DNA from 2 places in the Kineosporia sp. NBRC 101677 genome. Region 1 is predicted to be linked to the other one. Evidence: riboswitches for the same ligand, from Rfam matches in the RefSeq annotation. Region 1 holds a riboswitch; the other holds the start of a gene.

Region 1 (15,096 bases):
CGTGCTCGACGCGCTCTGCTTCGCCCTCTACGGGCGGGTCCCGGGCAGCCGGGGGGCCTCCGGCCGCTACCGCAGCGACCACGCCGATCCGGCGGTGCGGGCCGAGGTGGTGTGCGAGTTCACCGTGGCCGGGCGGCGTCTGGAGGTCACCCGCTCACCGGAGTGGCAGCGTCCGAAGAAGCGCGGCACCGGTTTCACCCGCGAGCAGGCGCACGTGGTGGTGCGTGAGTGGGTGGCCGACGGCTGGGTCGGCCGGACGAACCGTATGGACGAGGCGGGAGACCTGATCGGGCAGCTGATCGGGCTCGGGCCGGAACAGTTCACCAAGCTGATCCTGCTGCCCCAGGGCGAGTTCGCGGCGTTCCTGCGGGCTTCGGCCGAGGAGCGGCGGCCGCTGTTGCAGAAGCTCTTCGGCACCGACCGTTTCGCCGCGGTGGAGAGCTGGCTGGGCGAACGCCGCCGGGAGGGGGCCGGTTCGGTGGCGGCCGCCCGCGCCGGGACGGCCCGGCTGTTCGCCCGGGCCCAGGAGGCCCGCCCCGACCAGCCCGGCCAATCCGACCAGTCCGACCAGCCCGACCAGGGCCCCGGCAGCGGTCACGAGGATCTGGATCTCGACGACACCGAGGCGGTCACGGCCCTCGTCCGTGAGTGGGCCACCCAGGCCCACGCCCAGTTGCGCGCCGCCCACACCGCCGCGGTGAAGGCCGAGGCCGCACACGAGAAGGCCCGCGCCGAGCACGAATCCGTGGCCGAGACCGTACGGCTGCGCGACCGACGCCGCGAACTGGTGGCCGAACATGGTCTACTGGTCTCGCAGTCACCGGAGCAGGCGGTCCGTAAGGCCCGCCTTCAGGCCGCCGGGCACGCCCCGGTCCTGCTCCCGTTGCTGGCCGAGCTCGACGCGGCGTCGGTGGAGGTCGAGACCGCCGAATTCCGCGTCGAGTCGGCCCGGCGGCGCCTCGCCGACCACGGGCTGGAAGGTCAGGTCGACGACGGCGGTGGCCGAACCAGCCCGGGCCACCCACACCAGGCCGAACCGGCCGACCAGGCCGAACCGGCCCGGCTACGGCAGGAACTGACCCGGCTGCGGCAGGAACTGGCCGCCCTCACCGCCCTTCTCCCCGCCGACCTGGAACTGCGCCGGCTCGACCGGCAGGCCCTGGCCACGCAGGAGCAGCTGCAGCAGACCGAGGCCGCCCGGGTGCAGGCCGAGAAGGCCGCCGCCCGGCTGAACGAGCAGGCCGAGAAGCTGCTGGCGGCCCGGGGCGAGAGCGAGATGCTGGCCTCCGCCGCCGAAGACCGCCACCGCGACCTGGAGCGGGCCAAGCGGGTGGCCGAGGCGGTACTACGGGCCCAGCGCCTCACCGAAGAACAGACCAGTCTGGAAGACACCCTGCGTGCCGTCACCGACGTGCACCAGGCCGCCGTCGCCGCCCAGCAGGAACTGCAGGCCCGGCGTCTGGCCGGGATGGCCGCCGAACTGGCGGCCGGGCTGGGGCGCGACGAGGAGTGCCCGGTGTGCGGCAGCCTCGACCACCCGCGCCGGGCCAAGCACCGCGCGCGTCCGGTCACCGAAGAGGAGCAGGAGCGCGCGGCCCATCAGGAGGCCCAGACCTCGGCCCGCCGTGAGCAGGCCCGTCAGGCCGTCGAGGCCGGGCGGCGGCAACTGGCCGCCCTCACCGCCCTCACCGGCGGGGCCGACGCCGAGGCAGCGATGGCCGAGCTGGCCGGCGCGCAGTCCCGGCTGTCCGAGGCCAACCGGGCCGCAGCCTCGGCCCAGAAGCTCAACGCCGAGGTGGCCGGTCTGGCCGCCCGCCTGGAAGCGGCCCGGGCCCGGCTGGAGGCCGCCACCGATGCGGCCTCGGCCGGGCGGGAAGCCTTGGCCGCCCTGGAGAGCCGGCGATCGGACCTGCGCGGACGGCTCGACCAGGCCCGCGGCGACAGCGCCGACGTGCAGTCCCGTCATGCCCGGGTTACGGCCGCGGTCGAGGCGCTCACCGAGCACGAAGAGGCCCACCGCGCGCTCCAGATCGCGCGAGACCGGCTGGCCCGGGCCCGCGGTGCAGCCGACAACGCCGCCACCGCAGCCGGTTTCACCGACCGTGAGGCAGCCGCTGCGGCCGCCCTACCGGAGGCCGACCGAGCCGAGCTGGCCCAGGTCATCGCCGACCACGACGCCCAGCGGGCCCGGGTCGAGGCGCTGCTCGAAGAACTCGGCCGCGAGGAACAGGCCTCCGCCGCCGCCCGCCGGGCCAAGGAGAAGCAGGCCGCCCGCAAGCCCCGCCGCAAGAAGCCCCGCAAGGCCGATCCGGGCCAGCCCATGCTCGACCTCTGGGCCGAGCTCGTACCGATCGCCCCCGAACCCGGCCCAGCCACCCAAGAGCCCACCACAGCAGCCGGAACCGACGGGACCGACGGGCCCACCGACGTCCTCAGTTCCAGCACTCCCGAAGAGACCGAGCCTGACCTCGACTCCCTGGCCGAGGCCCTGAACGAGATCCTCCAGAAGGCCCGCACCGCCCACCAGAGCGCGCAGCAGCGCCACACCCTGCTCACCCGGGCCGCCCAGGCCCTCACCAACCTGACCATCGAGCTGGAGCAGCACGCCAAGCAGACCGCCGACCTGCGGGCCTCCTTCGCCACCCTCGACGCGGTCTCCCGCTGCATCGAGGGCACCGGCGGCGACAACCAGCTGCGCATGCGCCTGAGCTCGTACGTGCTGGCCGCCCGGCTGGAACAGGTGGCCCAGGCCGCCACCCTGCGACTGGCCGCGATGTCCGGCGGCCGGTACTCCCTGGTGCACACCGACGGCCCCTCCCGCGGCGGCGCCCGGTCCGGCCTGGGGCTGGCCGTGATCGACGGCTGGACCGGCGTGCAGCGCGACCCGAGCACCCTCTCCGGCGGCGAGACCTTCTGCACCTCCCTGGCCCTGGCCCTCGGCCTGGCCGACGTGGTGCAGGCCGAGGCGGGCGGCGCCACCATCGAGACCCTGCTGGTCGACGAGGGTTTCGGCAGTCTCGACCAGGACACCCTGGACGAGGTGATGGACGTGCTCGACGGCCTGCGCAGCGGCGGCCGGGCGGTCGGCCTGGTCAGCCACGTGGCCGACCTGCGCGACCGGATCCCGGCCCAGCTCGAGGTGGTCAAAGGCCGCGACGGCTCCCACCTCAGGGTGGGAGCCGCCGCACTCATCGCTTAGGAGCGAGAACCTCAGTCCTCGAACGCCTCCGGCGCCGGGCAGGAGCAGACCAGGTTCCGGTCGCCCCAGGCACCGTCGATCCGGCGCACCGGCGGCCAGTACTTGAACCGCGGCGTCACCCCGGCCGGGTAAACGGCCTCTTCCCGGGTGTACGGGTGCTCCCACTCACCGGTCAGGCTCTGCGCCGTGTGCGGGGCGTTGGCCAGCGGGTTGTCCCCGGCCGGCCACTCCCCCGCGGCGACCTTGTCGATCTCGGCCCGGATCGCGATCATCGCGTCGCAGAACCGGTCCAGCTCGGCCAGGTCTTCGCTCTCGGTCGGCTCCACCATCAGCGTCCCGGCCACCGGGAACGACATCGTCGGGGCGTGGAAGCCGTAGTCGATCAGGCGCTTGGCCACGTCGTCCACCGTCACCCCGGTGGCCTTGGTCAGCGGCCGCAGGTCGAGGATGCACTCGTGCGCCACCAGGGCGTCCCGGCCGGAGTAGAGCACCGGGTAGTGCTGACGCAGCCGGGCCGCCACGTAGTTGGCGGTGAGGATCGCGGTGCGGGTGGCCCGGGTCAGGCCCTCCAGCCCCATCATCCGCACGTAGGCCCAGGAGATCGGCAGGATGCCGGCCGACCCGTACGGCGCGGCCGAGATCGGGCCGATGCCGGTGGCCGGACCGGCCAGCTCGTCCAGCGGGTGGTTGGGCAGGAACGGCGCCAGGTGCGAGCGCACCGCCACCGGGCCCACGCCCGGGCCGCCGCCGCCGTGCGGGATGCAGAACGTCTTGTGCAGGTTCAGGTGCGAGACGTCGGCGCCGAACTGGCCCGGACGCGAGAGCCCCACCAGCGCGTTGAGGTTCGCGCCGTCGACGTAGACCTGACCGCCGGCCTCGTGCACCTCGGCGCAGATCTGGCCGATGCCCTCCTCGAACACGCCGTGCGTGGAGGGGTAGGTCACCATGATCGCAGCCAGCGCGTCCCGGTGCTGCCCGATCTTGGCCGACAGGTCGGCCAGGTCCACGTTGCCGTTCTCGTCGCAGGCCACCACCACGACCTTCATCCCGGCCATCACCGCGCTGGCGGCGTTGGTGCCGTGCGCGGACGACGGGATCAGGCAGACGTTGCGGCCCTCGGCACCGTTGGAGCGGTGGTAGGCCCGGATCGCCAGCAGGCCGGCCAGCTCACCCTGCGAGCCGGCGTTCGGCTGCAGCGAGACCGCGGCGTAGCCGGTCAGCTCGGCCAGCCAGTTCTCCAGGTCCTTCACCAGGGCGCGGATGCCCTCGGTGTCGGCGCTCGGCGCGAACGGGTGCAGCCCACCGAACTCCGGCCAGGTGATCGCCTCCATCTCGGTGGTGGCGTTCAGCTTCATCGTGCACGAGCCCAGCGGGATCATGCCCCGGTCGAGCGCGTAGTCCTCGTCGGCCAGGCGGCGCAGGAAGCGCAGCATCGAGGTCTCGCTGTGGTGCGTGGTGAACACCGGGTTGGTCAGGTATTCAGACGTACGGACGAGGGTGGCGGGCAACGCGGGCTCGCTCACCTCGGTCGCGGGGGAACCTCCGAAAGCCTGCGCCACCAGCGCCAGGTGGGCCGGTGTGGTGGTCTCGTCGCAGGAGACCCCGACGTGGTCGGCGTCGACCCGGCGCAGCAGCACGCCGAGCTCGTGCGCCCGGTCCACCACCTCGGCGGCCCGGCCCGGCACCTCGGCCAGGACGGTGTCGAAGAAGTTCTCGTGCACCACGGTGACGCCCTGCGCCCGCAGACCGGCGGCCAGCGTGGCGGCCGAGGAGGCGGTGCGCTCGGCGATCCGGCGCAGCCCCTGCGGGCCGTGGTACACCGCGTACATGGCGGCCATCACGGCCAGCAGCACCTGCGCGGTGCAGATGTTGCTGGTCGCCTTCTCCCGCCGGATGTGCTGCTCGCGGGTCTGCAGGGCCAGCCGGTAGGCCGGGTTGCCGTCCGCGTCCTTCGAGACCCCGACCAGGCGGCCCGGCAGCGAGCGCTCCAGGCCCTTGCGCACGCTCATGTAGCCGGCGTGCGGTCCGCCGAATCCGAGCGGCACCCCGAAGCGCTGGGTGTTGCCGACCGCCACGTCCGCGCCGTCCTCACCGGGCGCGCGCAGCAGCGTCAGCGCCAGCAGGTCGGCGGCCACGGTCACCAGCGCCTTGCGCTCGTGGGCGGCCTCGATCAGAGGACGGAGGTCGGTCACCTTCCCGGAGGCCCCCGGGTACTGCGCGATCACGCCGAAGACACCCTCCTCGACCGCGTCGAGGGCCTCGGCCGGGGCGTCGGTGAGGTCGGCCACGACCACCCGCAGGCCGAGCGGTTCGGCCCGGGTCTGGATCACCGCGAGGGTCTGCGGGAGGACGTCGGTGTCGACCACCAGGGCGGCCCCGGCGGGCAGCTTGGAGGCGCGGCGCATCAGCGTCATCGCCTCGGCGGCGGCGGTGGCCTCGTCCAGCAGGGAGGCGCTGGCGGTGTCGAGCCCGGTCAGGTCCGAGACCATGGTCTGGAAGGCCAGCAGAGCCTCCAGCCGGCCCTGTGAGATCTCCGGCTGGTACGGGGTGTAGGCCGTGTACCAGGCCGGGTTCTCCAGCACGTTGCGCAGGATCACACCGGGCGTGTGGGTGCCGTAGTAGCCCAGCCCGATCATCGGCACGCCCACGGTGTTGCGGGCGGCCAGGGCGCGCAGCTCGGCCAGCGCCTCGGCCTCGCTCACCGGCTCGGGCAGGGCGGGCACGCCGCCGTCGCGGATCACCGGGGGGATCACGGCGTGCTCGAGGGCGTCCAGCGAGTCCAGGCCGACCGTGCGCAGCATGGTAGCCACCTGCGGGGCGTCGGCGCCGATGTGCCGGTCGGCGAAGGCGTCGGCGCGGTGCCCGGTGCCCTGGGGGGCGTCCTGCGGCGGCTCGGTCAGGTCCGGCTGGTTCCCGGCATCGATGAAGGTCGTCATCGGAGGCTCCCACGCTTCAGGCGTAGCGGCCGCTGAGTAGGGCCGCACGGATACCTCCCCATCCGTCGGGCCACGTCGCCCTTCGGAGATGCCTCGCCCTGGCGGTCCTTGGCGCCTGAGAGGTTCCGGGGAGAGTTGCCCCTTCGGCGCCCCTTCACGGGGTCTCTCCCGCCGGGGTCTTCAGCTGTCGGCCTCCGTCACTGACGGACCACCCACGGCCCTGACGTTACCAGCGCGGCATGTCACATTCATCTTCGCCCGGTTCCGCACACCCCACAGAGGGCCCGGTCGGCGTACGGCGGGCGAACGGAGGGTTGCGAGGGGACCCGGCGAGGCGATGCAATTGGGTCTTCCCGAGCCCTGACCCGGACGGCCGTCACCCTGAGTGGGACGGCAATCACGTCCGTTCCGTCGCGGCCCGGATCGTCGGCCGGAACTTGATAACGAGGTAGCGTCGAATACCGTGATCGTCGTCAGCGTGTGCAGTTTGAAGGGTGGCGTCGGGAAGACGTCGGTGGTCCTGGGCCTGGCCTCGGCCGCGCTGGCCCGTGGCGTCCCCACGCTCGTGGTCGACATCGACCCGCAGGCCGACGCGACGCTCGGGCTCGACATCACCGCCGAGATCACCACCAACGTGGCCACCGTGATGGGCGCCTCCCGCCGCAACGCGCAGAAGGTGAACGTCGTGCCCAGCGGCTGGGCGGCCGGCGGCGGCACGCTCGACGTGCTGCCCGGCTCGCACGACATGGCCGCGCTCGACCGGCCCACCGGCAGCGAGCGCACCCTGGCCCGGCTGTCCCACGCGATCAGCCAGCTCGAGGGCTACCAGCTCGTCCTGATCGACTGCCCGCCCTCGCTGGGCACGATCACCCGCTCCGGCCTGGCCGCCAGCCAGCGCGCCCTGGTGGTCTCCGAGCCGGCCCTGTTCTCGGTCACCGCGGCCGACCGGGCCCTGCACGCGATCGAGGACGTGCGCCGCAACATCGCCCCCACGCTGCAGCCGCTGGGCGTGGTGGTCAACCGCTACCGCGAGCGCTCCCCCGAGCACCGCTACCGCCTGCAGGAGCTGTCGGACATGTTCGGCCCGCTGGTGCTCGGCCCCTCGATCCGCGAGCGCAGCGCCCTGCAGCAGGCCCAGGGCGCCAGCCAGCCGATCCACCGCTGGCCCGGGGCCCCCGCGCAGGAGCTGGCCGGAGCGTTCGACGCCCACCTGGCCCGGGTGCTGCGGGCCAACACCCGCGGCCGCCGCCCGGCCGCCAGCGCCAGCTGATCCCCTGAAGCCAGACAGCAGAAAGCCCCCGGGTACCGGATCCCGGGGGCTTTCTGCTGGACCGTAAGGCTTTTCAGCTGATCGCGCGGGTCTTCCGGCGCGCCGCCAGCTCGTCTCCGGCGACCATCGCGGTGTCGTCCCCCGCGCGCTCGGCGGGCAGCTCGGCCAGCGTGCCCTCGACCTCGCGCCAGACCCGGCCGACGGCGATGCCGAACACGCCCTGACCGCCCTGGACGAGATCTATCACCTCGTCCGCCGAGGTGCACTCGTAGACGCTGGCGCCGTCGCTCATCAGCGTGATCTGGGCCAGGTCCTCGACGCCGTGGTCGCGCAGGTGGTTCACCGCGATCCGGATCTGCTGCAGCGAGACCCCGGTGTCGAGAAGCCGCTTGACCACCTTCAGCACCAGCACGTCGCGGAAGCTGTACAGCCGCTGGGTGCCCGAGCCGGTGGCGTTGCGGACGGTGGGCTGGACCAGGCCGGTGCGGGCCCAGTAGTCGAGCTGACGGTAGGTGATGCCCGCCGCCCGGCAGGCGATCGGGCCTCGGTAACCGGCCTCCTCGTCGAGCTCGGGCAGGTCGTCGGTGAAGAGCATTCCCTGCGCCTGCGCGACGACGTGACCGGGCACAGCATCTCGCTCGCTACGCTCGCTCACGGCGGCTCCATTCAACGTTCCGAGTCCGGCACGCTGGTCCGAGGGACGGATCTCAGCGGGAGAACTACACCGGGGTCGTTTCATTTGAACCGTAGGCCGCCCACCCGGCCTCGTCAACGAAGCGGGTCCCGAGGGGGGCGGCGTGTCGGCAGATCACCCCTCTTTCGGACCAATCGGAACCGTTCCGGCGCCGGTGGCGAGGGGGTTTCAGGAGTCCTGCGGGCCCTTGCCGGTCTCGCCGAAGTCCTCCGGGGAGATGTTGTCGAGGAACTCCCGGAACTTCTCCACCTCGTCCTCGTCCTCGTCCGGCACCGAGACCCCACCGGCCTCCAGCACCTCCTCGGCACCGACGATCGGGCAGCCGACCCGCAGCGCCAGGGCGATCGCGTCGGACGAGCGCGAGCTGACCGACAGCCCGCCGTCGAAGACCAGCTCGGCGTGGAAGACGTTCTCCTTCAGGGCGACGATGCGCACCTGGGCCAGCCGCCGGCCGAGCGCCTCGATCACGTCCTTCATCAGGTCGTGGGTGAGCGGGCGCGGCGGCACCAGCCCCTGCTGGGCGTTCGCGATCGCGTTCGCCTCGGGCGCCCCGACCCAGATCGGCAGGTAGCGATCCCCGTCGCGCTCCTTGAGCAGCACGATCGGGTTGTTCGAGGGAACCTCGACCCTGACACCAACCACATCAAGCTCCCGCACACCGCAAACGTACCCCGCGGCCCGGCGCCTAGGCGACCAGAGTGGGCCCACAGTCAGGCCGCGGTCAGGACTGTCCGCGCTCCAGGGCCGCTTTCAGCAGTGCGGAGTGCAGTTGCACGCACAGCGCGGTGAGCTCGGGGGCGCTCTGCCCGCCCGCCTGGCCCCGGCCCCGGGTGACCTGTTCGATCAGCCCGGCCTCGCGGTCGGCGGCGGTGCGGAAGGCCCGCAGGTGGCGCGGTTCCAGGCCGAAGGCGCCCAGTTCGGCCGCGGCGCGGGCGACGGCCGCCGCATCGGCGTCTAAGTCCCCGCCCGGCCGGGCCACCACCAGACCGTGCGACTCCAGCTCGGCCAGCAGCGCCTCGTCGACCGCGGCGGCGGCCAGCACCTCGCCCCGGGTGAACCGGCGCCGGGTCCCGGCCTCGACCGGCGGCTCGGGGGCCACCTCGACCAGCCGGGGCGCGGCCGGCGCGCCCTGGTCGAGCGCGTCGAGGTGCTCGCGGATCACCCGCAGCGGCAGGTAGTGGTCACGCTGTACCCCGAGCACGTACCGCAGCCGCTCCACGTGCTCGGGGGTGAACTTCCGATAGCCCGCGGCGGTGCGCAACGGCTCGACCAGACCCTGGTCCTCCAGGTACCTGATCTTCGAGATGGAGATGTCCGGGAAGTCCTGCCGCAGCAGTTCCAGGACCGCCCCGATGCTCATCGCCCGGGAGCCACTCGCATCACCCAAGTCACCCGAGTGACCTGACTCGCCGGTCGCGCCGTTCGCGCGCCGGCCCGCAGCCGCGCCGACCATCCCGGCTGCCGTCAGGCGGTCCGGCGGCTGGGGTGGAACACCAGCCGGTACTTGCCGATCTGGACCTCGTCCCCGTCCTTCAGCAGCGCCTCGTCGATCCGGTCGCCGGCCAGGTAGGTGCCGTTCAGGCTGCCGGCGTCGCGGACGAAGAACTGCCCGTCCCGCCGGACGAACTCGGCGTGCTTGCGCGAGACGGTGACGTCGTCGAGAAAGATGTCGCTGTCGGGCTTGCGCCCGGCGGTCGTGCGCTCGGCGTTCAGCAGGAACCGGGCCCCGGCGTTCGGGCCGCGCTGCACCACCAGCAGGGCCGACTGCCCGGGCAGCGCGTCGACCGCGGCCTGCTCGGCACCGGAGAGCCCGCTGGGCCGCTCCTCGTCGATCCCCGGTATGGCACCGAAGGAGATCGTCGTCTCGACCAGGGGCGCGTCGAAGTCACGCCTGGCACCCTCCGGCCCCTGACCGCTCAGGAACCTCGGTTCCGACATCTCGGTCTCCTGTCTCGTGAAGTCTGGCTAGCGTAACTCTCACCCCGTGCTCGAGGCATGTACCGGTCGCCTCCTGTTCACCCGGGTGAGGTGACCGGAGGCGGGCTCGGGCGCGGCGGCCCGGTCTCAGTCGAGCTGCGTCCGGTACTCGGCGGCGCTCAGCAGGCCGTCGAAGGCCTCCGGGCCGGCCACCGTGACCTCGAACATCCAGCCCTCGCCGTAAGGGTCGCTGTTGACCAGCTCCGGCGTGGTGTCGAGGGCCTCGTTCCGCCTCGACACGGTACCGCTGACCGGTGCGTAGACGTCGCTCACGCTCTTGGTCGACTCGACCTCGCCGCAGGTCGAGCCCGCCTGCACCGGGGTGTCGCCGTCCGGCAGCGTGACGTACACGATGTCGCCGAGCGCGTCCTGGGCGAACGCGGTGATGCCGACCCGGGCGACGTCGCCGTCGGTCCGCACCCACTCGTGGTCGCCGGTGTACTTCAGGTCTTCCGGGTACTCGAAGTCGCTCACTGCGCCCTCGTCTTCCTCTCAGTCCTGGGGCTCGTCGGTGCGGGGTACGGCGTAGGCCGGGCCGGCCGCCTCCCGCACCGCGGACACCTCGAGATCTTGCTTGCGCTGAACCGTACCGCTCGCACCCACCTGGTGCAGCGTCTCCAGCACGCCACCGGGGATGTTGAGGGCGGATTCCATGGTCGCCGGGTCGCCGATGGCCAGCAGCCGGTAGGGCGGTGACTGGGTGACGCCGTCGGCGACCACCGCACCGCCGGTGGGCGGATCGGTGAACGAGGTGCCGGCCACCACCCGCACCTGGCCGAACTGGATCGCCTCGGCCCCCGCGTCCCGCAGTTCCTGGACCGCGTCGAGCACGGTCGCGGCGTCGACCAGGGCCTGCGGGTCGTCGATCCGGATGCTCACCCCCGGCCCCTGGGCGGGCTCGGTGCCGGCCAGGATGCCGAGCACGTCGAGCCGTTCGCGCGTGGCCTTCTCGGCCGCGGCGGCCCGGTCGGTGCCGGACTGCAGCTCGTTCCGGGTGGTCTCCAGGGCGCGGGCCTCGGCGTCCAGCCGCTCGCTCTGCCGGCTCACGTCGTCCAGCACCCGCACCAGCTCGCTCTGGCTCAGCGAGGAGAGGTCGTCGGACTGGGTCTGGCGGGCCTGCACGATCAGCCCGAACCCGAGCGCCCCGAGCAGCACAGCAGCGAGCACCTGGAACCGGGTGACGCGGAACCGCGAAACCGGCTTGTCCGGAACAGAGGACGACGGGCGCGCCTCGGGTACGTCACCGACAACGGACGAGGTGGTCGCCTCAGGATCGTCGGCTCCCCCGGGCGCGGTGGTCACCTCTACGTCGTCGGAAGTCTCGGACGGCGTGGAACTGTCGGCCTCGGGCACCTGAGGAGCAGCGGTTTCGCCCACCGGAGGGGAACTTTCGGGGCGGCTCGCCGCCTCGGCGCCCACACCCGTCCTTTGTTCGGCTTTTTGTTCGTTCAGATCGACCGCCGTCATCGGCATGGTGTCGTCCGGATCCCGCTCGGCACCCGCCTGAACCGCCTTACCCGAACTCGGGCTCCCCTGACCGCCACCCACCAGCGGCGGTCCGGGACGACGTCCCCCTGCGGGCCGGATCACCCGCGTACGCACCGGGCTCACCGGACGCGACACCGGCATCGGCGCCGTCTCGGCACCGGCCTCGTCGTCCGTAACAGCATCCGGCTGAACATCCGGCTCGTCCACGGGCTCCTGCTCGGGCTTCTCCTCGGCCATCGCTCAGGCCTTGAAGATGTGCCGACGGATCGCCGCGGCGTTGGAGAAGATCCGGATACCGAGCACCACGACCACCCCGGTGGACAGCTGCGCCCCCACTCCCAGGTGGTCCCCCAGGAACACGATCAGCGCCGCCACCACCACGTTCGACAGGAACGACACGATGAACACCCGGTCGTCGAAGATGCCGTCGAGCAGCGCGCGCAGACCACCGAACACCGCGTCCAGCGCCGCCACCACGGCGATCGGCAGGTAGGGCTGCAGCCAGAGCGGGACGGTCGGCTGCAGGACCAGCCCGGCCACCACCCCGATCAGCAGTCCGATCGCCGCGATCACGTACGTCCTCCAGAGTCAGCAGTCTTTCCCACAGCGTCTTGCTTCGCTTCTTCTTCCACCGGCCGGGCCGCACGCAGGGCGAACTGCCCGGCGCCCGGCAGGACGAGCTCGTCGGCCGCCGCGATGTCCGCGCGGATGCCGTTGTTGTCCCGCAGCGACTGCACGTAGGGCCCGGCCTGCCCCTCGGCGAACCGGCTCTGCAGCGCGCCCGGATCGCCGATCACCGAGATCACGTAGGGCGGCACCAGCGGGCGGAAGTCGACCAGGATCGCCTCCCCCGCCGAGCGGATCGCCGAGACCGCGGTCAGCCGCTCGCCGTTGATCGAGATCGCCTCGGCGCCGGCCGCCCAGAGCCCGTTCACCACCACCTGCACGTCGGCGTCGAGCACCACGCCCTCGTCGAAACCCACGTCTTCGCGCGGATCTCCACCGACCTGGTCACGTCCCGGCGCGTCGTCCAGCGTGACCTGCACACCCTTGCCGCTCACGGCGATCTCGCCGGTGAGCGCCCCCAGCTCCTGCACCTGACGGCTGAGCGCAGCCCCCCGCGAGCCGAGCAGCGTCTCCTGCGCCGCCGCATTGGCGGCGGCCAGTTCGGCGTTGCGGCGCTGCTGCCCGTTCACGTCTTCGGTGCGGCGCTGGATCTCTTCGCGCAGTTCCTGGCTGACCGCGTCGGACTCGCGCTGCGGCACCCGGATCGAGCCCACCGCCACGGCGAAACCGGCCCCGGCCAGGATCGCCAGGACCAGGGTGATCGCGGTGCGCCGGCGGGTGCTCGGCCGCGGATGGGCGGCCGCGGCCGCGTAGCCGGGGTCGAGCGGACGTTCCATCACCTCGCGCAGCAGAGTCATCGAGGCGTCGAGCGGGCGGGATCGCTCGCTCATCCGGCGGCCTCGCTCTGCGGGCGCCGGGTGAGCTGGTCGCGCCGGGCCATCACGGCGGCGGCCTGACGCAGGTAGATCAGGGCCGACCACCAGTACAGCGCGGTGCCCCACCAGGCGAAGGCCCAGCCGACCGTCATGGCGACGTCGCCCGCCCGGCCGTCGATGTCACCGAGCAGCAGCAGCGGGAAGGCGTAGAGCAGGTTCGCGGTGGCGGCCTTGCCGAGGAAGCTGACCTCCAGCGGCCGGCGCTCCTCGTGCGTCATCAGCAGCAGGGAGCCGACCAGCACCGCGTCGCGGGCGATCAGCAGCAGCACCAGCCACCAGGGGATCACGTCGCGGTAGGCCAGGCCCAGCAGCGTGGTCAGGATGAAGAGGCGGTCGGCGATCGGGTCGAGGATCTGGCCCAGCCGCGTGGTCTGCCCCCAGCGCCGGGCCAGGTTCCCGTCGAGGTAGTCGGTGAATCCGCTCACCATCAGCACGACCACCGCCCAGCCCACGTGGTCGACCACGATCAGCACGGCGAAGACCGGCACCAGCAGCAGCCGGCCGAAACTGAGCAGGTTGGGAATGTTGAGCACCCGTGTGCCACCCACCGGGTTCTCTCCCACCGGCACGTTCCTCCTTCGCGTTTTCCCCCCGGGCGTAAGCCAGGAGACAGCCTACGGCCCACCGCGCCCGCTCCCGCCCGACGCCCCGGTGATCCGGCGTCCCGGCGTTGCCCGGAGGGCGGTCAGGTATAAATCTCACTCCGGCAGACCGGGCGATTTGGTGGCATTAACTCCTTATGCTGTGTTGGAGGTTGCACGCGGTGTAACCGGCGGGCTCAGTGTGCAGGGGTGAGGGAGGCGGCGTGGGCTTGACCCCGGGCGGTGCCGTGTCGAGCCGGGTCGCCGCCGCCGTCTACGTCCTGGACGCGCTGGCCGTGGCCGGGTCCTTCTTCGTCCTGCTCTGGAGCACCAGCCCGGGCAGCCGCGACTCGGCGGCCGGCGTGCTGGTCATCGCCCTCACCGCCCTGCTGCTGATCGGCCTGGTGGTGGTGCTGGCCCGGCTCGGCGCGCAGGCCCGTCCGGTCCTGCTCCCCCGCGCCGTCACACCCCCGGGCGCGGTGCCCCCGGCCCTGCTCTGGCTGCCCCTGATCGCCTCGGCCCTGGTGGTCTCCTGGCACCTGCTGGCCGGGGTCGAGCTGGGCCCGGCCCAGACCGCGGTCTCGCTGGGGCTGCTCCTGCTGGTCATCCTGCGCCAGTCGTTCACCGGGCTGGACAACGTGCGGCTGCTGCGCGAACTGCAGGAGAGCCAGGACCGGCTGCGCACCCAGGCCTACCACGACTCGCTCACCGGCCTGGCCAACCGGGCCCTGTTCGACCAGCGGCTGCGCCGGGCGATCCGCGGCGGGCGTCCGCTCGGCCTGATCTTCTGCGACCTGGACGACTTCAAGGCGGTGAACGACCGGTTCGGCCACAACGCCGGCGACGACGTGCTGCGCGCGGTGGCCGGCCGGCTGAAGGCCTGCGTGCGGCCCACCGACACGGTGGCCCGGCTCGGCGGCGACGAGTTCGCGATCCTGATGGAGGATGCGGCCTCCTCGCCCGACGTGATCGGGCAGGAGATCCTCGGCGCCGTCGGCAGGCCGTTCCAGCTGATGCACCGCGGGCGTCAGACGCGGGTGCGGGTGGGGGCCAGCGTGGGCGTGGCGGTGCTCGACCGGGTCGATCCCGACGCCTCGCCGGAGAGCCTGCTGGCCGGGGTCGACCAGGCGATGTACGCGGCCAAGCGGCGCGGCAAGAACCAGATCGTCACCTTCAGCCACGGCAGCCCCGAGGAGAAGGACCGCTACCTGCCTCTGGTCGACCCGGCCGCCGCCCCGGTCACCGATCCCCCCACCGGCCCGGTGCCCCGGCCCACCCCCACCCCGGTGGCGGAACCGGCCGGCCTGAGCACCCCGGCGGCCCAGTACCGCGGCTCGGGCCAGGCCCGGCCCGAGCCGGTGCGCCGGCCGGCCACCGAAGAGGAGAAGAAGGCCGAGGAGAAGGCCCGGCTGGCCGCGGCCGCCCAGCGCTCGGTGGAACGCACCCTGG
Region 2 (15,096 bases), on a different contig from region 1:
CGCCCTGCTCGAGCGCACCACCCGCAGCGTGCGTCTCACCGACGCGGGCCGGCAGCTCTACGCGGAAGTTCCGGCCGTGCTTCAGGCAGCCGAACAGCTCACCCGAAAGGTCCGTCGGGCCGCCCAGGGTCCGCAGCGGATGGTTCTGGGCTTCGCGCCCGGGCTTTCGGTGGCGCCACTGGTGCGGGAGTGGGCGGCGCTCCACCCGGAGGTGACGGTCGAGCTGCAGCAGGTGCAGTGGTACGAGCAGGGGGCGGCGGTGCGTGAGGGGCGGGTGCAGGTCGGCTGTCTGCGCACCGCCGAGAAGCTCGATGATCTGCGCACGGTCCCCGTCGGGATCGAGCAGAAGGTGCTGTGTCTGCCCTCCGGCCATCGGCTGGCCCGGCGCCGCAGATTGAGCATGGCGGATCTGGAGGGCGAGGTCATGCTCGACGTCCAGGCCCGCCGGGTGGGCACGCTGGAGGAGAAGTTGCAGCTGATCGCCGCGGGCGAAGGGCTGGCCCTGGTGCCGGTGAGCGTGGCCGAGACCTACCGGCGGCCGGGCCTGGTGCACCGCAAGGTGGTGGACGGCCCGCACGTGGGGCTCTGCATCGCCGTCCTGCCCGGCCGGCACCCGGCCCACGTCGAAGAGTTCGTCGAACTCGCGGCGCGCCTGGCCGACCTCGGCTGAACGGGTGAGAACGATTGTGCCCCGGCTGTTTCCTACCCGTGCGTTCGGCTGTTCCTACTACCGGGGATGCGCTAAACCAGGCATACCCCGTCAAGCCGATCTGGCCGCGACGCCGTCCCTCCTCATCGGGGCGGACGCCGCGGCCAGATCGGCGAGGGTGTGTCAGTCCAGCGCGCGGCCGGTCCGGGCCCGTAGCGAAGCGAAGGCCTCGCGCAGTTCCAGCGGCTCCAGGTCGCTCAGGTCGGCGTCGAAGGTGAGCATCAGTCCCGCGATCCCGGCCCACGACCAGGCGCCCAGCGTCAGCCGGCAACTGGCCTCGGTCAACTGCTCGACCGTGGAGCCGCCGGGAGCGTAACGGGCCACCACCGGGGCGGGCAGGGCCAGCACCGCCGATCCCCGGCACTGCCACCGGGCCGGGGTGTCGCCCCGGTCGGGCGTGGTCATGACGAAGGTGACGGCGTCGTTCAGGGGCACCGGGCGCCGCTCGAACGGGGTGTGCGTGGGTGGCCCCGGCACCAGGCCGTCCGCCCGCATCACCCGCCAGCGCTGCGCCTGCGGGTCGAACGCCACCAGGTACCAGCGGGCCGCCCAGACCACGAGTTCGTGCGGTTCCAGGGTGAGGTCGGTGCCCTCGTGCTCCACCCGCAGCCGGTGCCGCCGGCTGATCGCACTGCCGATCGATCGCACGATCCCGGCGTCGATCGGGGGCGCCGGGAACTCCCAGTAGTTCCGCGCGGCCGAGACGGTGAAGGCCTCGGCCTGCACGCGACTGCGGGCCGGCATGGCCTGGCGCAATGTGGCCAGGGCCCGGGCCGAGTTCTCCCGGATTCCGGACAGAATGGTGGGAACCGTCTGCAGGGCCACCGCAGCGGCCACCGCCTGGTCCTCGTCGAAGACCACCGGGGGCAGCCGGGTGGCCCGCCCGAGCCGGTAGCCGCCGCCCGCTCCGTGGATCGCCTCGATCTCGTACCCGAGTTCCCGCAGGGTCTCGATGTCGCGGCGCACCGTGCGCACCGAGGTGTCCAGACGCTCGGCGAGCGCTGCGGCGCCGAGCGTCGTGCCGAGCCCCAGCACCGACAACAGCCGGAGGGCGCGGGCGGAGGTGGTGGCCATGTCGGCGATGCTTCCACCTAGGACAGGACCTAGTGGCCATCCCGCGGCCACTACGGCTGCCAGGGTGCGTCGCATGACCGACTCACCAGGCACAGACATCATCGTCGTCGGGGGCGGGATCGGGGGTCTCGCGCTGGCCGCGGGCCTTCGCCGGCACGGGTTCGAGGTGACCGTGCTGGACCGGGACACCGACCTGCGCCGGACCGGCGGCTACCACATCACCCTCGATCCCCGAGCCCAGCAGGCCCTGGCCGGGCTGCTGCCGCCGGACGTCTTCGAACGCCTGCTGGCCTCCTCGGCCGACGGCAGACTGCGTGACCCGGACCCGTTCTGGGACCACAAGGGCCGGTTGATCGGCCAGGCCAGGACGGCGAGCGGGGTCCCCGGCATCGACATCGACCGGATCACCCTGCGGGTGCTGCTGGCCGAGGCCGCCGGTGACCGCCTGGTCCTCGGCCGTACCTTCGAGAACTTCCGGCACAGCGAGAACGGCACCGTGGTGGCGCGGTTCGACGACGGCAGCGAACGGGAGGCGGGCCTCCTGGTCGGGGCCGACGGAGTGCAGTCCCGGGTGGCCCGGCAACTGGCGGGCGGGCCCACCAGCAGGCCCACCGGCCTGGTCGGGGTCTGCGGCCGTACCCCGCGGGCCCGGCTGAGCCAGGACGAGCAGGATCGGCTCGGAACCCGTTCCAGCCTGGCGGTCGGAGCTCACGGCACCGCTCTGTACGTGGGCTACCTGGACCCGGGCGCCCAGGCCGTGCTCGACGCCCCCGAGCTGAGCATGGCGGTGACCAAGGAGCCGATCTACATCTGGGGAGCCATGTTTCCCGAGAGCGAGCACACCGGACAGATGCGTGCGCTGAGCGAGAGCGGTCTCCGTGACGCCACCCGTGACCTGTTGCGCTCGCGGGGCTGGGGAGAGCGCCCGCTGGCCGTGCTCGAGCACACCGACACCCAGGGCATCGCCGTCTTCCGGTTCAACGCGGCCTCTTCCGACCCGCAGGAGCAGGCGCCCTGGCCGGCCGGCAACGTCACTGCATTGGGGGACGCCGTCCACGCCACTCCGCCGACCGCCGGGATGGGTGCGGGGGTGGCCATCCGGGACGCGGCCGCGCTGGTCGAGGAGCTGCAGGCGGCCCGGGCCGGGCAGAAGGCGCTGCGGGTGGCCGTGCACGACTTCGAGGGCGGGATGCGCGAACGCGGCGCCGAGGCGATCCGGGCCGCGATGAAGACCGTGAACTGGGTGCTGGCCACCAACACCCCGGCGGGGGCGGCCCTCACCCGTGCGGCCCTGCCGGTCCTGGCCGGGCTGCACGGGCTCAAGCGGTCGAGCTGGTCGAGCTGGTCGGGCTAGTCGAGCAGGGCCTGGTACTCCTCGGAGGTCAGCAGCTTGGCCGTGGTCTCCGGGGTGACGGTGAACAGCCAGCCGTTCCCGTAGGGGTCGGCGGCGATCAGCGCCGGGTCGTCCACGATCGCCTGGTTGACCTCGGCCACCACTCCGGTGGCCGGGGAGTACAGGTCGGACACGGACTTGGTGGACTCCACCTCGCCGCAGGCGTCGCCCGCGGTGACGGTGGTGCCCACCTCGGGCAGGTCCACGAACACCACGTCGCCCAGGGCGTCCAGGGCAAAGGTGGTCAGGCCCACCTGCACCGGCCCGGTGGGCAGGCTGTCGTCCGTGGTGCCGGGCGCCAGCAGGATCCACTCGTGCTCGGCGGTGTAGAGACGGTCGGCGGGGTTGCTCATCGTGGGACTCCTCAGGAGCGCTTGTAGAACGGGTACGGGACGACCTCGAAGGCCAGGTGCGTGCCGCGCACGTCGACCTGCAGCCCCCGGCCCGCCAGGGCCTCCTCGCGGTCCACGTAGGCCAGCGCGATCGGGCGGCCCAGGGTGGGGGAGAGGGCGCCGGAGGTGATCACACCCACCGGCCGGCCCTCGGCGTCGAGCACGGTGTTGCCGGCGCGGGCGGCGCGGCGGCCGCTGCCGGCCAGGCCGGTCAGGACCCGGGCGGGCGGTTCCTCGGCGAGCCGGGCCAGGGCCTCCTGGCCCACGAACGGCTTGCCCAGCTGGGCCACCCGGCCCAGGCCGGCCGCGTACGGGGTGGTCTGCAGGCTCAGCTCGTTGCCGTACAGCGGCATCCCGGCCTCCAGCCGCAGGGTGTCGCGGCAGGCCAGGCCGGCCAGGCGCCCACCGGCCGCCTCCAGGCCCGGCTGCAGCGCCTGCCACAGCGTCACGGCCTGGTCGGCGGCGACGTAGACCTCGAACCCGTCCTCGCCGGTGTAGCCGGTGCGGGCCAGCAGCACCGAGAGACCGGCCAGCTGGGCGGGCATGCAGGCGTAGTAGCGCAGGGCGGCGACGGCCTCGCGCTCGGCGTCGGTCGCCACCAGCGCCTGGACGATCGCCTGCGAGGCCGGGCCCTGCACGGCGATCAGGGCGGTCTGCTCGGTCTCGTCGGTGATCCGGGTGTCGAAGCCACCGACGCGGGTGGTCAGGGCCTCGAGGACGGTGGCGGTGTTGGAGGCGTTGGCGATCACCAGGAACTCGTCGTCGGCGAGCCGGTAGGTGACCAGGTCGTCGAGGATGCCGCCGTTCTCGTCGCACAGCAGCGAGTACTTGGCCCGGCCGGGGGCGATCGCCGACAGCTTGCCCACCAGGGCGTGGTCCAGGGCCGCGCCGGCCTCCGGGCCCTGCAGCCGGATCTCGCCCATGTGGCTCAGGTCGAACAGGCCGGCGGTGGTCCGCACCGCCTCGTGCTCGGCCAGTTCGCTGCTGTACTTCAGCGGCATGAGCCAGCCCGCGAAGTCGGTCAGCCGGGCGCCGGCCGCGGCGTGCACCTCGTGCAGGGGCGTGGAACGGGGCACGGGCCTGTCGGACATGAGCTGCCTTCCGGAATCCTGCGACCGCGCGCACGGCGGCGCCGGTGGGCCGATTCCTCCCCGCTCTGTCCTGGGACCTGAGAGCTTGGCCGCCGCCCGCGGACGGGTGGGGCACTTCACCTTCGGTAAACCGGCATCCGGCCGGATTTCTCCAGAGTTGCCTCGTCGCGACGGTATCTGGGCCTGAGAGATTCCTGGGGAGGGATTGCTCCTACGGCGCTTCCGGTACGGAAGGCTCTCCCGTCGCGCGTCGACGGCGTATTCAGTTCTGCGTGCGGCAGGCAACCGTAGCCTGGCCCGCACACCCCCATCAACACGAAGCGGTGTGTCCACTCGGGTGGAATCGGCCCTTTGCCCCGGCTCGCCGGCCCAGCAGCATGCCGCTGAGGCACAACCGGAGGGGGAGAACATGATCACGTTCGCGCACGTCAGCGATCTGCACATCGATCTGGGGGAGCGGGCCACCGAGCGGGCCCGGCGCCTGATCGGCCGGCTGAAGGCGATGTCCGGGCTGGACGCCGTGCTGGTCACTGGTGACATCGCCGACCACGGCACTGCCGCCGAGTACCGCCTGGTGCGGGAGCTGCTCGCCGAACTCCAGGGGCCGGTGCTCGTGCTGCCCGGCAATCACGACGTGCGCGAGCAGTTCGGGCCGGCCCTGCTCGACCGCGACGCCTCCGCCGATGAGATCAACCAGGTGGTGCCGGTCGGCGACTCCGACTTCCTGCTGTGCGACAGCACGATCCCCGGCGAGAGCGGGGGCCGGCTCAGCCCGGTCACCCTGACCTGGCTGAAAGAGGTTCTGGCGGAGCGGGATCCGGCCCGTCCGGCGGTGCTGGCCTTCCACCACCCGCCGGCCGTGCTGCACATCCCTTCCGTCGACGCGATCCGGCAGACCGGCGAGCAGGAACTGGCCGATCTGCTGGACGGGCGTCCGGACGTGGTCGCCCTGGTCTGCGGCCACGCCCACACCGCCGCGACCACCACGTTCGCGGGCCGGCCGCTGGTGGTCGGGCCGGGCTGCGTGTCGACCACCCAGCTGCCGGTGCTGGGCCCCGAAGTCCTGGAACCCCAGGCCCCGCCCGGTTACGCGATCCACCTGCTGGACCAGGACGGCCGGCTGGTCACTCACTTCCGCCCGGTCCAGGTCCGGTTGGGCCGAACGCCGTAACCACCCTTCACCACCCCCGTCCATCGTTCCGAAGAACTCCTGGTGAGCACGACCACGGACAAGGCGCCCCCGCAGACCCCGCCTGCCCCCGCCCAGGTCCTGCTGCACGACATCGCCGAGGAGGCGCCGCTGCGCGACCCGGTGCGCCGGCGCCGGTTGCTGCTCGGGATCGGCGTCGCCGTCGTCGCGCTGGCCCTGGTGCTGGCCACGCTGCGGCTGGTCGGCGTGGTCGGCGCCCCGAGCGAGGCCGACAAGGACGCCGAGGCCCTGGTCACGGTGCAGGAGCAGGTCCGGCCCGCGCTGGACGACCTGATGAGCTCACGGGCGGTGTTCTTCGACGCCGAACGCCGCTACCTGCCGGCGATGAAACAGGCCGAGACCAGGGCCCAGGCCTACAACCGGCGTTACCTGTCCGGTCAGCGCCGCACCGCGGTGCCCGACTTCAGCGGCCCGGCCGGTGAGCTGGACCAGGTGGCCGACGAGCTGACCGCGCTGGGGAAGCAACTGAGGGAGGTCCGGCCCGAGGCCGGGGTCACCTCCGACGCCCACGACTACCTGATCAACGCCGTGCGCACGCTGGCCCGCGACGCCCGGCGTAACGCCGCTGTGCTGCAACGTTCTCGCGGCCCGTTCGTCCTGGTCGCGGTCGACGACGACAACGCCCTCAACTCGATCCGGCGGATGAACAAGTCTCTGCTGTTCGTGCTCGACGCCACCCAGTTGCCGATCCGAGAGTTCGACCTGCCCGGGGGCACCGACCCGCACCGCGACGACCACAGCAACCTGATCTGAGGCGTACAGCGGCAGATAGCGGCGTATAGTTGCGTTCGTGACTCACTCGTGCCCTCCGCCCGCCGGGCGTCTGGAGGTCCTCGGCGCTCTCCGCGCCGGCACGAGGTAGCTCTGCCCTCATCCGGTGATCCGCGTGCGTCTTCCGCACGCCGTCCGTGGCCTCCTCGAGGTCATTTCCCACCACTGAGAATCGTCATTCCCTGCGGCCGGTCCGGCCGCGGGGCGATCAGACATGAGGCAGAACCTTGCGTCCCATCACCGAGAAGCAGATCCGCACGTCCTTCGTGAACTCCTCCCTGCGCGAGCGCAAGGAACTCGTGCTGCCGGAGAACCTCGGCGAGCTGGACTGGGAGAACCTGGACTACCTGGGCTGGCGCGACCGTAAGTACCTGAACCTGGGCTACGTCCTCGCCCAGATCGACGATCAGCTGGTCGGCGTGGTCATGCGCCAGGCCGACGCCCAGACCCGCAGCCGGCCGCTGTGCAACTGGTGCGAGAGCGTGCAGGACAACAACGACGTGGTGTTCTTCAGCGCCCGGCGGGCCGGTCCGGCCGGGCGCAACGGCAACACCCTGGGCACCCTGGTCTGCTCCGGGTTCGAGTGCTCGGCCAACGTCCGGATCCTGCCGCCCACGCCGTACGAGGGCTTCGACCATGCGGCCGCCCGACAGCGCCGTTCTGAGACCCTGCAGCTGAACGTGTACGCCTTCCTCAGTGCTGTGCTCAGGCAGGGCTGAGAGCGGGCACAACCTTTCTGTCGGGTCACGCGTCGTACCGGGGTGATGGTCATGTCCTCCTCTGCCGGCACCTCGCCCGGGTTCGGTGACGAGGTGCCGGCGGCGCCCACCCTGTCCGGTCTCGACGCCGAGGCGGCGGTCGAGATCCTGTTCGACCGCTACCAGCTACGCATGCTCCGGGTGGCGACCGTGCTGGTCGGTGATCCGGTGCTGGCCGAGGACGTGGTCCAGGACGCGTTCCTGGCCGTGCACGGCAGCTGGGAGCGGATCCGGAACAAGGACGAGGCGGTCGGCTACCTGCACCGCAGCGTGATCAACACAGCCCGGTCCCGGCTGCGCCGGCGCTCGGTGGTGCAGCGGCTGGCCGGGCTGCGCCAGCACGACCAGATGAGCGCGGAGGACGCGGCCCTGAAGGCGCAGTTGCCCGGGCCGCTCACCGCGGCCATCGCGGCGCTGCCTCGGCGGGAACGGGAGGTGGTGCTGTTGCGGCACTACCTGGATCTGTCCGAGAAGGAAACTGCGGACGCTCTCGGGCTGCGGTCCGGTTCGGTGAAGGGGTACGCCTCACGCGGGCTGGCGAAGCTGCGCAAGGTGCTCCAAGAGGAACAGCGACCAGAGCTGCTGCAACAGAAATCATCAGGGAAGGAGGAACCGCGATGACCGACGAAGAGCGTCTGCGCCAGCAGCTGGACGAGGAGCTCGGCGACATCCAGGTGCGGGCCGGCTCCCGGGAACGGCTGCGGCAAGGGATGCGCGGGCGGCGTAAGTCGCGGTGGTTCCGGGCCTCGGTGATGGTGCCGGTGGCCGCCGCCATGGCGATCGCGGCCCTGGTGCTGAGCATTCCGCTGCTGCTGGACCGGCCCGGGCAACGGGTCGAGGTGGTGCCGGCCGGTCCGCCGCCGGTCGTGGCGACCACCCCGGACCCCAGCCCCACGGCCAGCACCCGCCCGGTCGAGTCCGGCAAGATCGAGCCGAGGCCCTCCGCCGAACCCGAGCGCACGGCGGCCGTGCCGAGGTCCAGCCCGGCGAAGGTGCGCGAGACCACCACCCGGGCGCCGTCGCGCGAGTCCGTGCCGCGGGCCACCGAGGCCGAGCCGACCCGCCGCACCGACAGCCCCACCGACGACTCGGAGTGACCGGAAAACTACTTCCCCGAAAAAGCTTTCAGTCGCACAACCTTTGTCCCCACCGGTGAGTCGTTCGTTCAGTGAGACCGGCACCCCTGCCGGATCACCGGACGAGGAGGACGAAGATGCGCAAGACCAAGCTGGTGGCTGCGGTACTGGTTTCGGCGGGTTTGCTGTTCGGGGCGTCGGGCACGGCCCTGGCCGCCGGGAACGACCTCACGCCGGAACCCTCGCCCACGGCGGAGGAGAGGACGCGGCCCGCCCCGGTCGAGACCACGGCCCGGCCCAGCAAGCGGCCCTCGGAGGCGACTCCCACCGCGATGCCGCGGGACGAGGGCAAGGTTCCGGCGGCTCGCCCGGCCCGGCCGGTCCAGGGCGACCCGAGCTTCACCGGCTGAGCCTGGTGCGCCGTACTTCTGGTGGTCGTCCCGCCGGGCTCCGAGCCCGGCGGGGCACCCCGCAGATTCTGACCGCTGTCGCAATTGCCTGCGGCGTATTGCTTTCCGGGTGTTCCTCGACTGCCGAGGAACCCAAGGCGCCGGTCGCCGATCAGGCGGCACCGTCGTCCTCAATCGGAACTGACGAGCAGGCGCAGGTGGTCAGCCATCTCGAGAACCTGCAGCACGGAAGCAGTCTCGTGGCCACCGCGACCGGCAGTGGGGTGGAGGTGCTGAAGAAGCCGGGCGGGACCAAGGGCAAGAACCTGGCCAGCCCGATCGAGAGCGGGGGACCGCTGACCTTCCTGGTCACCGATGAGAAGGACGACTGGCTGAAGGTGCACCTGCCCACGCGGCCGAACGGCTCCACCGGCTGGGTCTCACGCTCGGAGGTCGAACTGTCGGTCACGCCCTACCGGCTGGTGGTCTCGATGAAGAAGCACAGCCTGGTGGTACTGAAGGACGGCAAGCTGGTGGCCGAGCACGAGGTGGGAGTGGGTAAGGCCGCCACCCCCACCCCGCCGGGCGAGTACTACCTGACCGAGCTGCTTCAGCCCAGTGACCCGGACGGCGCCTACGGTCCCTACGCCTTCGGCATCTCCGGGCACTCCGACACCCTGAAGAAGTTCGCCGGCGGTCCGGGGCAGCTCGGCCTGCACGGCACCGACCAGCCGGACAAGCTCGGCACCGACGTCAGCCACGGCTGTCTGCGCCTGTCCAACGAGGTGATCACCGAGCTGGCCGAGACCCTGCCCCTGGGCACCCCGATCGAGATCCAGGCCTGAGAGCCGGCCCGGTTCTGAGGAGTTCGCGGGGAACAGCACCCGATCGGCCCAGGTGCTGGTTCCCGCGTGCTACTCCTTCAGGGGCGGCACTGGGCCGGGCGGGTGGTCGGCGCCGTGGTGTCGTGACGCTCAAGTACCTCTCCGCACATGATTGAGCCATGGACGAACTCAGCCGCCTGGCCGGCATTCTGCAGGCCTGCTCGGACAAGCTCGAGGTGCTCTCCGGGCAGGTACGCGCCGACGCGCTCTTCTTCGACCTGACCAGCCACCCCGATCTGGCCTACCTCGACGCGCAGGTCGACGGGTACTACGGCCGCTGATCGCGGAAGAGACCGGCCAGCGTGTCCATGCCGTCGACCCAGAGCTGATCGGTCCCGGGCGGCGGCGGGGTGCTGAGCAGAGCCACCGCCGCCACACCCCCGGCCTGTGCGGCCAGGATGTCGCTGGAGGAGTCGCCGATCATCGTGGTCTCGGCCGCGGTGGCGTTCAGCGCCCGCATGGCCCGCAGCAGCGGGGTGGGGTCGGGCTTCATCAGGCGCGGATCGGGATCGCGGCCTTCGACGTGGCCGACGAGTTCGGACAGGCCGTAGAGGGCCAGGACCTTGTGCACCGCCTCGGCCCCGTTGTTGCTGACGACCGCCACCGGCCGGCCGCTCTCGGCGCAGGCCCGCAGGAAGTCCTCGGCCCCCACGGTCAACGGGGCCTCGGCGGCCGCGTCCACCTCCAGCGCCCGTACCGAGGCGTCCACGCGCGCGGTGAGTTCGGGGTAGATCTCCGAGACCCCGTCGAGCAGGTCGAGCGGGTCGTCGATGTCGGTCAGCTCCTCGTCCACCGGGCCGCCGACGAAGGCTTCCAGCTCGTTCAGCGCCGCGTCGGCGAGCACGTCGGCGGGCAGGCCGGCGAACAGGTCGCAGATCGGCCCGTCGAAGTCGAGCAGCACGTACTTGGTGGCCGCGACGAGTTCGGCCAGGCGCGGTTCGTCCTCCATGAGCAGCGACACTAGACCCGTTCCGCAGATCGGGCCTTCGATTCGGACCGGAAGTACCAGAGCGCCACCACTGCGCAGATCAGTGCCGTCAGGGCCAGCCCGGCCGTGCGCTGCACCAGCGTGGGAAGGTCGGCGTCGCGCAGCGGTTCGGTGGCGAACGCGTGGAAGAGGTACACCCACAGCGACTGCTGCCCCATGAACACCAGCCAACCCGCCCGCGGTTCGCGCAGTTCGTCGAGGGCTGCAGGGACAATCGTGACCAGGCACAGGTTGAGCACCAGGAAGCTGATCGCGGCCAGCCAATCGCTGCCCTGGTACGAGTACGAGTAGACCGCAGCGGCCAGGAGCCCGGGGATCAGCAGCGCGGGATGAGGCCGTAGGGCAGCGGTGTTGCGCGCGCTGAAGCCGGCCACGAACCAGACCAGGTAGCTGAAGTACCGATCGTCGACCAGATCCAGCTGCGGCGGGAGCTGCTCGGCCAGCGGCGTACCCCAGATCAGCCACCCGACGGCGGCGGTTCCGGCCAGGAGCAGGAACGGGTGGGGTAGGCGAACGGCGAGCCAGGTCAGGCTGATCATGGCGAACAGCACCGGCACGTACCAGAGGTGCCACTGCGGCGCGGTGAACAGTTCGGCCACTGCTCGCAGGTCGGTGGGGAACACCCCGAAAGTGCTGGCCCAGAGCAGGCTCACGGCCAGCCAGGGCAGCAGCATGCGGCGGCCGTAGTCGGTGAGCAGCTCGGGATAGCTTCTTTCCTGCAGTCGCTCGGCCCGCAGCAGATAGCCGGACAGGAACAGGAACGCCGGCATGTGGAAGCCGTAGATCAGCCACTTGGTGAAACTGTCGTCCAGGCGTTCGGCGAAGGTGTGCCCGAAGATCACCAGGACCAGCAGCAGGGCCTTGAGCTGGTCGGGGCCGGCCGAACGGGATCGGCGGGGCCGAACTGACACCTGACGCTCCCTCTGCGTGGACCGGCGGCACACGCTAGCCAGGTCTGTGACAGGAGTGCACATCGGGGAGCGTATCGGCTCTTCGGCCGAGACCCGCGAGTATCCGCCGGGTATCCGCTGATGGGCCGGTACCGGGCTCTACGGTGGTCGTCTTCCGCCCGGTGCCGCGGGCGCGGACGTAGGAGTGGGCAGCTGAAGAGGGTGCTGGTTCTGGTGTGCGCGGCCGTGCTGCTCGCCGGCTGCACCGAGCCCCATACCCCGCTGGCCGCAGCCTCACCGGTAGCTTCGCCCGGCGTCTCCGGAGTTGTCGGCCCGACGGGCGGGCGGGTGGCGGTGCCGGGCGGTCCGGTGGTGGACGTGCCGGCCGGTGCGGTGTCGGGTGCGGGCACGCTGGTGGTCAGGGAACCCAACAATGGACGACTGGCGCCGGTGTCCGGCTCACCTTTCCTTGGAGTCGGGGGCGCCTACGAGATTGCTCTGCAGGGAGCCCGGCTGACCGGGCCGGTCCGGCTGACCTTCCCGGTGCGGATGGAGCCGCTACCGGCGGCCGCGGACGCCGATGCCGCAGCCGTGCTCGGCCACTACGACACCGCCGAGCGCACCTGGAAAATCGTTCCGGCGCAGTACGATCCGGACAAGAAGACGATCACCGCCGAGGTGTACGAGCTGGCCTGGTGGAACGCCTTCGTCTGGGACTTCTCCCGGCTGCGCGACGCCGTCGCCACCACCTATGCCTCGGTGCTGGCCGAGCCCGGGGCCCAGCCGACCTGTGAGCACGAGTCCGCCGCCCGTCTGACCGGTGTGCGGGTCAGCGCCGGGCCGAGCGAGCGGATCCGCTGGTGCTACGGGCTGGCCGACGGGGCGCCGGTGCTGAAGGTGGTGAACGTCGGCGGCTATCCGATCAGCATCGAACATCCGCGTTCGTGGCCGGTGCGGCGGCACGAGGACAGCGTCCGGATGCCTCCCGAGCTCGACGCCCTGGTCAAGCGCCCCGGAAAGGTGCTGCTGGCCGGGGGCTCGACCCTTGAACTGCGTCCCGATGGGCTCACGCCCGGCGGCACGGTGACCGCGCGGACCAGTGGCGCCGGCTTCCTGGCGCTGGCGCTGGCGCTGGGGCAGGACTCGTTCGACCAGGTCTCGGCCGGAGTGCCGGGGGCCCGCCCGGCCGAGGCGGCCGATGTGCTGCGGAAGGTGCTCGAGGGCGACTGTCTGGAGCGGTACACCCGGCGCATGGACCGGCCGGTGCCCGACCTGGCCGATGCCGAGCAGCGCGCGCTGGAGGCGCACACCGTGGCCTTCGACTGCCTGCGCCGGGCCTGGCCCGGTTCGGAGGCGTTCACCGGGGTGGCGCTGGCCTGGCTGGCCTCGGGCATCGGGGTGCTGCTGGACGGGGTGACGGGGGTGGCCGACGCGGCGGTGTTCGCCGAGCCGGAGACGATCCAGGTACGCGTGGACCAGTAGCCCGGGATCACCGGAAGGCCGTGAACGGGCAAGTTGATCACGTCCTGCTACGGTTTTGGGGCTCACCGACCTGAGCGCGTTGACGTCCCCCCGGCCGACCGGAGCTCACGGTGATCGCTCTTCTTCTCGACCTGTCCAACATCGTCGGCGGGCTGTTGCTCGGCCTGCCTCTGCTGCGCCTGGCCCCCCGCGGGGGTGAGCAGAGCGCCCGCCTGATCTCCCGGATCGACCCCTGGGCCTGGATCGTCGGTGTGGTGGCCCTGGTCACCGGCGGCTACTACCTGATCGTGCACCTCGTCTCGGGTCCGCACCTGTTCCACTTCGAGGTGGTCGGCCTGGCGGTCGGCGTGATCCTGCTGTGGGACCGGCTGACCGGTCGCCCTCCGCTGCGGGGCCAGGCCGGCCCGCCCGAGGGTACGGCGCTGGTGCTGGCCATCTTCGGGCTGATCGCCGTGGTGGTCGGGCTGCAGGGGCTGTTCACCCCGAACTGAGAGGGGGCCGGTGGAGACGGGAATCCGGGGCATCGGCGCCCGCCTCCACCGGCGTTCGGGGGCCCGGCCGGCTGCTGGCAGCGACTGACCGGGGGAGTCGCGCGCGAGTTCTCCACGCAGCGGCTCTGGACGTTACCCGGCCCGGCCCTCGCGCCGCCACCAGGGGTTACTGGTGAGCACAAAGGGCATAGGGCGAGGCGGACTCACCCCTGATCTGCGCCCAGCTCGCGGTACAGCGGCTCCCACCGCGCCTTCCGGTCCTGGCTGGACTGCTCCCACCAGGGGGTGCCGCGCTCGCCGAGGGCGACCTTGGCCCGCTGCACCCGGTCGCGGGCGGCCCGCTCGGCCGCCTCGTCTTCCTGCCGCAGCGCGCGCCCGACCTCACGCCGCGCGCTCATCAGCTCCTTGCGCAGGACCGCGCCGACCTCTTCGGGCAGCTCCGGATCGGTGGCCCGCCACTTCCGCCCCTTGATCACCACATGATGACCGTCGGGGGTGAGTTCGGGGTTCACGCGTTCTCGACGATGCTCTCCGCCACGTCGCGCAGGTGCTCCTGGTTCGGGGCGAAGGCGTCGGCGATGTCCGGGTGCAGACCGGCCCGGGTCTTCTCCAGGAGCTCCTCCTCGACCTCGTCGACGCTCTCGCCGGAGTAGTGGCCGTCGACCTTCTTCACGGCCACGCGCAGGGCCGAGGTCAGCTGGTCCTCCAGCGGCTCGCGCAGCTTCTCGACCGGGCCGAGCGAGGTGTCGGGATCGAGCTTGACACGGGGCTGCACCATTTTTCGGGCCTCCAGCACTCAACCAGCCGGGCGGATCCGGCGGTGCCCAGTATGTGGCCCGAAGATCGGTTCGGCATCCCGGGCCCGAGGTGCGCCGCGGCCGCCCGAGCACAAGAATCGGACGGGTAACGCAGGCCCGAGTCACGCAGAAGGTGGTCATGGAACCGATGTCCCTGATTCTCACGGCGGTCGTCGCCGGGGAGTCCAAGACCGAGACCAACACCATGATCGGTGCCGTCGAGGACGACTACGGCAAGCTGCACAGCGCCCTGCAGGCCCGGCTGGAGGGCCGTCCGGACGCGCTGGAGGCCCTGCAGCAGTACGTGGACCAGCCCGAGAACGACAAGGACACGCTGATCACCGGGCTGCAGCAGGCCGGTGTCACCCACGACTCCGAAGTGCTCGAGCTGGCCCTGAAGGTGATGCAGCGGATCGACCCCGAGGGCAGCGCCAACGGCAACTACGCCGTCGACCGCTCGTAGGTCAGGCGCGTTCCACCCGCAGACCGGCGCGCTCGGCGTTGCTGTAGTCGTCGGCCACCCAGACCACCTGGCGCCCGGCGCGTTTCAGCAGGCTGGCGGCGATCGAGGAGCGGTAGCCGCTGACGCAGTGCACCCACAGCTCGCCCGGCGGCAGCGAGTCCAGCCCGGTGAGCAGCCGGTGCAGCGGCAGGTGGGCCGAGCCGGGCAGGTGGCTGGCGGCCCGTTCGTCGTCGCGGCG

What was found. A riboswitch is a leader RNA that binds a small molecule or an ion and turns the genes downstream of it on or off. The one in region 1 is predicted to bind glycine.
Region 2: linked by a shared signal. The riboswitch ahead of gcvT (glycine cleavage system aminomethyltransferase GcvT) and the one ahead of gcvP (aminomethyl-transferring glycine dehydrogenase) in region 1 are both predicted to bind glycine.

Annotation. Positions count from the first base shown of each region.
Region 1 is NZ_BSTA01000010.1:240,094-255,189, forward strand. Features, by position in the region: gene QSK18_RS27045 (AAA family ATPase) at 1-3,199, shown strand, start outside; gene gcvP (aminomethyl-transferring glycine dehydrogenase) at 3,211-6,135, opposite strand; glycine riboswitch at 6,228-6,316, opposite strand; gene QSK18_RS27055 (ParA family protein) at 6,614-7,405, shown strand; gene QSK18_RS27060 (MerR family transcriptional regulator) at 7,479-8,000, opposite strand; gene QSK18_RS27065 (bifunctional nuclease family protein) at 8,268-8,756, opposite strand; gene ftsR (transcriptional regulator FtsR) at 8,821-9,486, opposite strand; gene QSK18_RS27075 (FHA domain-containing protein) at 9,564-10,037, opposite strand; gene gcvH (glycine cleavage system protein GcvH) at 10,164-10,550, opposite strand; gene QSK18_RS27085 (DUF881 domain-containing protein) at 10,569-11,801, opposite strand; gene QSK18_RS27090 (small basic family protein) at 11,805-12,137, opposite strand; gene QSK18_RS27095 (DUF881 domain-containing protein) at 12,134-13,021, opposite strand; gene clsA (cardiolipin synthase ClsA) at 13,018-13,629, opposite strand; gene QSK18_RS27105 (putative bifunctional diguanylate cyclase/phosphodiesterase) at 13,872-15,096, shown strand, end outside.
Region 2 is NZ_BSTA01000004.1:46,698-61,793, forward strand. Features, by position in the region: gene QSK18_RS12800 (LysR family transcriptional regulator) at 1-670, shown strand, start outside; gene QSK18_RS12805 (helix-turn-helix transcriptional regulator) at 833-1,783, opposite strand; gene QSK18_RS12810 (FAD-dependent oxidoreductase) at 1,857-3,137, shown strand; gene gcvH (glycine cleavage system protein GcvH) at 3,134-3,529, opposite strand; gene gcvT (glycine cleavage system aminomethyltransferase GcvT) at 3,541-4,659, opposite strand; glycine riboswitch at 4,821-4,912, opposite strand; gene QSK18_RS12825 (metallophosphoesterase) at 5,069-5,830, shown strand; gene QSK18_RS12830 (hypothetical protein) at 5,873-6,622, shown strand; gene QSK18_RS12835 (FBP domain-containing protein) at 6,868-7,359, shown strand; gene QSK18_RS12840 (SigE family RNA polymerase sigma factor) at 7,411-8,019, shown strand; gene QSK18_RS12845 (hypothetical protein) at 8,016-8,495, shown strand; gene QSK18_RS12850 (hypothetical protein) at 8,612-8,884, shown strand; gene QSK18_RS12855 (L,D-transpeptidase family protein) at 9,082-9,708, shown strand; gene QSK18_RS12860 (hypothetical protein) at 9,867-10,028, shown strand; gene QSK18_RS12865 (HAD family hydrolase) at 10,016-10,696, opposite strand; gene QSK18_RS12870 (acyltransferase family protein) at 10,708-11,646, opposite strand; gene QSK18_RS12875 (hypothetical protein) at 11,848-13,107, shown strand; gene QSK18_RS12880 (hypothetical protein) at 13,218-13,598, shown strand; gene QSK18_RS12885 (hypothetical protein) at 13,802-14,110, opposite strand; gene QSK18_RS12890 (hypothetical protein) at 14,107-14,376, opposite strand; gene QSK18_RS12895 (Het-E N-terminal domain-containing protein) at 14,544-14,858, shown strand; gene QSK18_RS12900 (MBL fold metallo-hydrolase) at 14,860-15,096, opposite strand, start outside.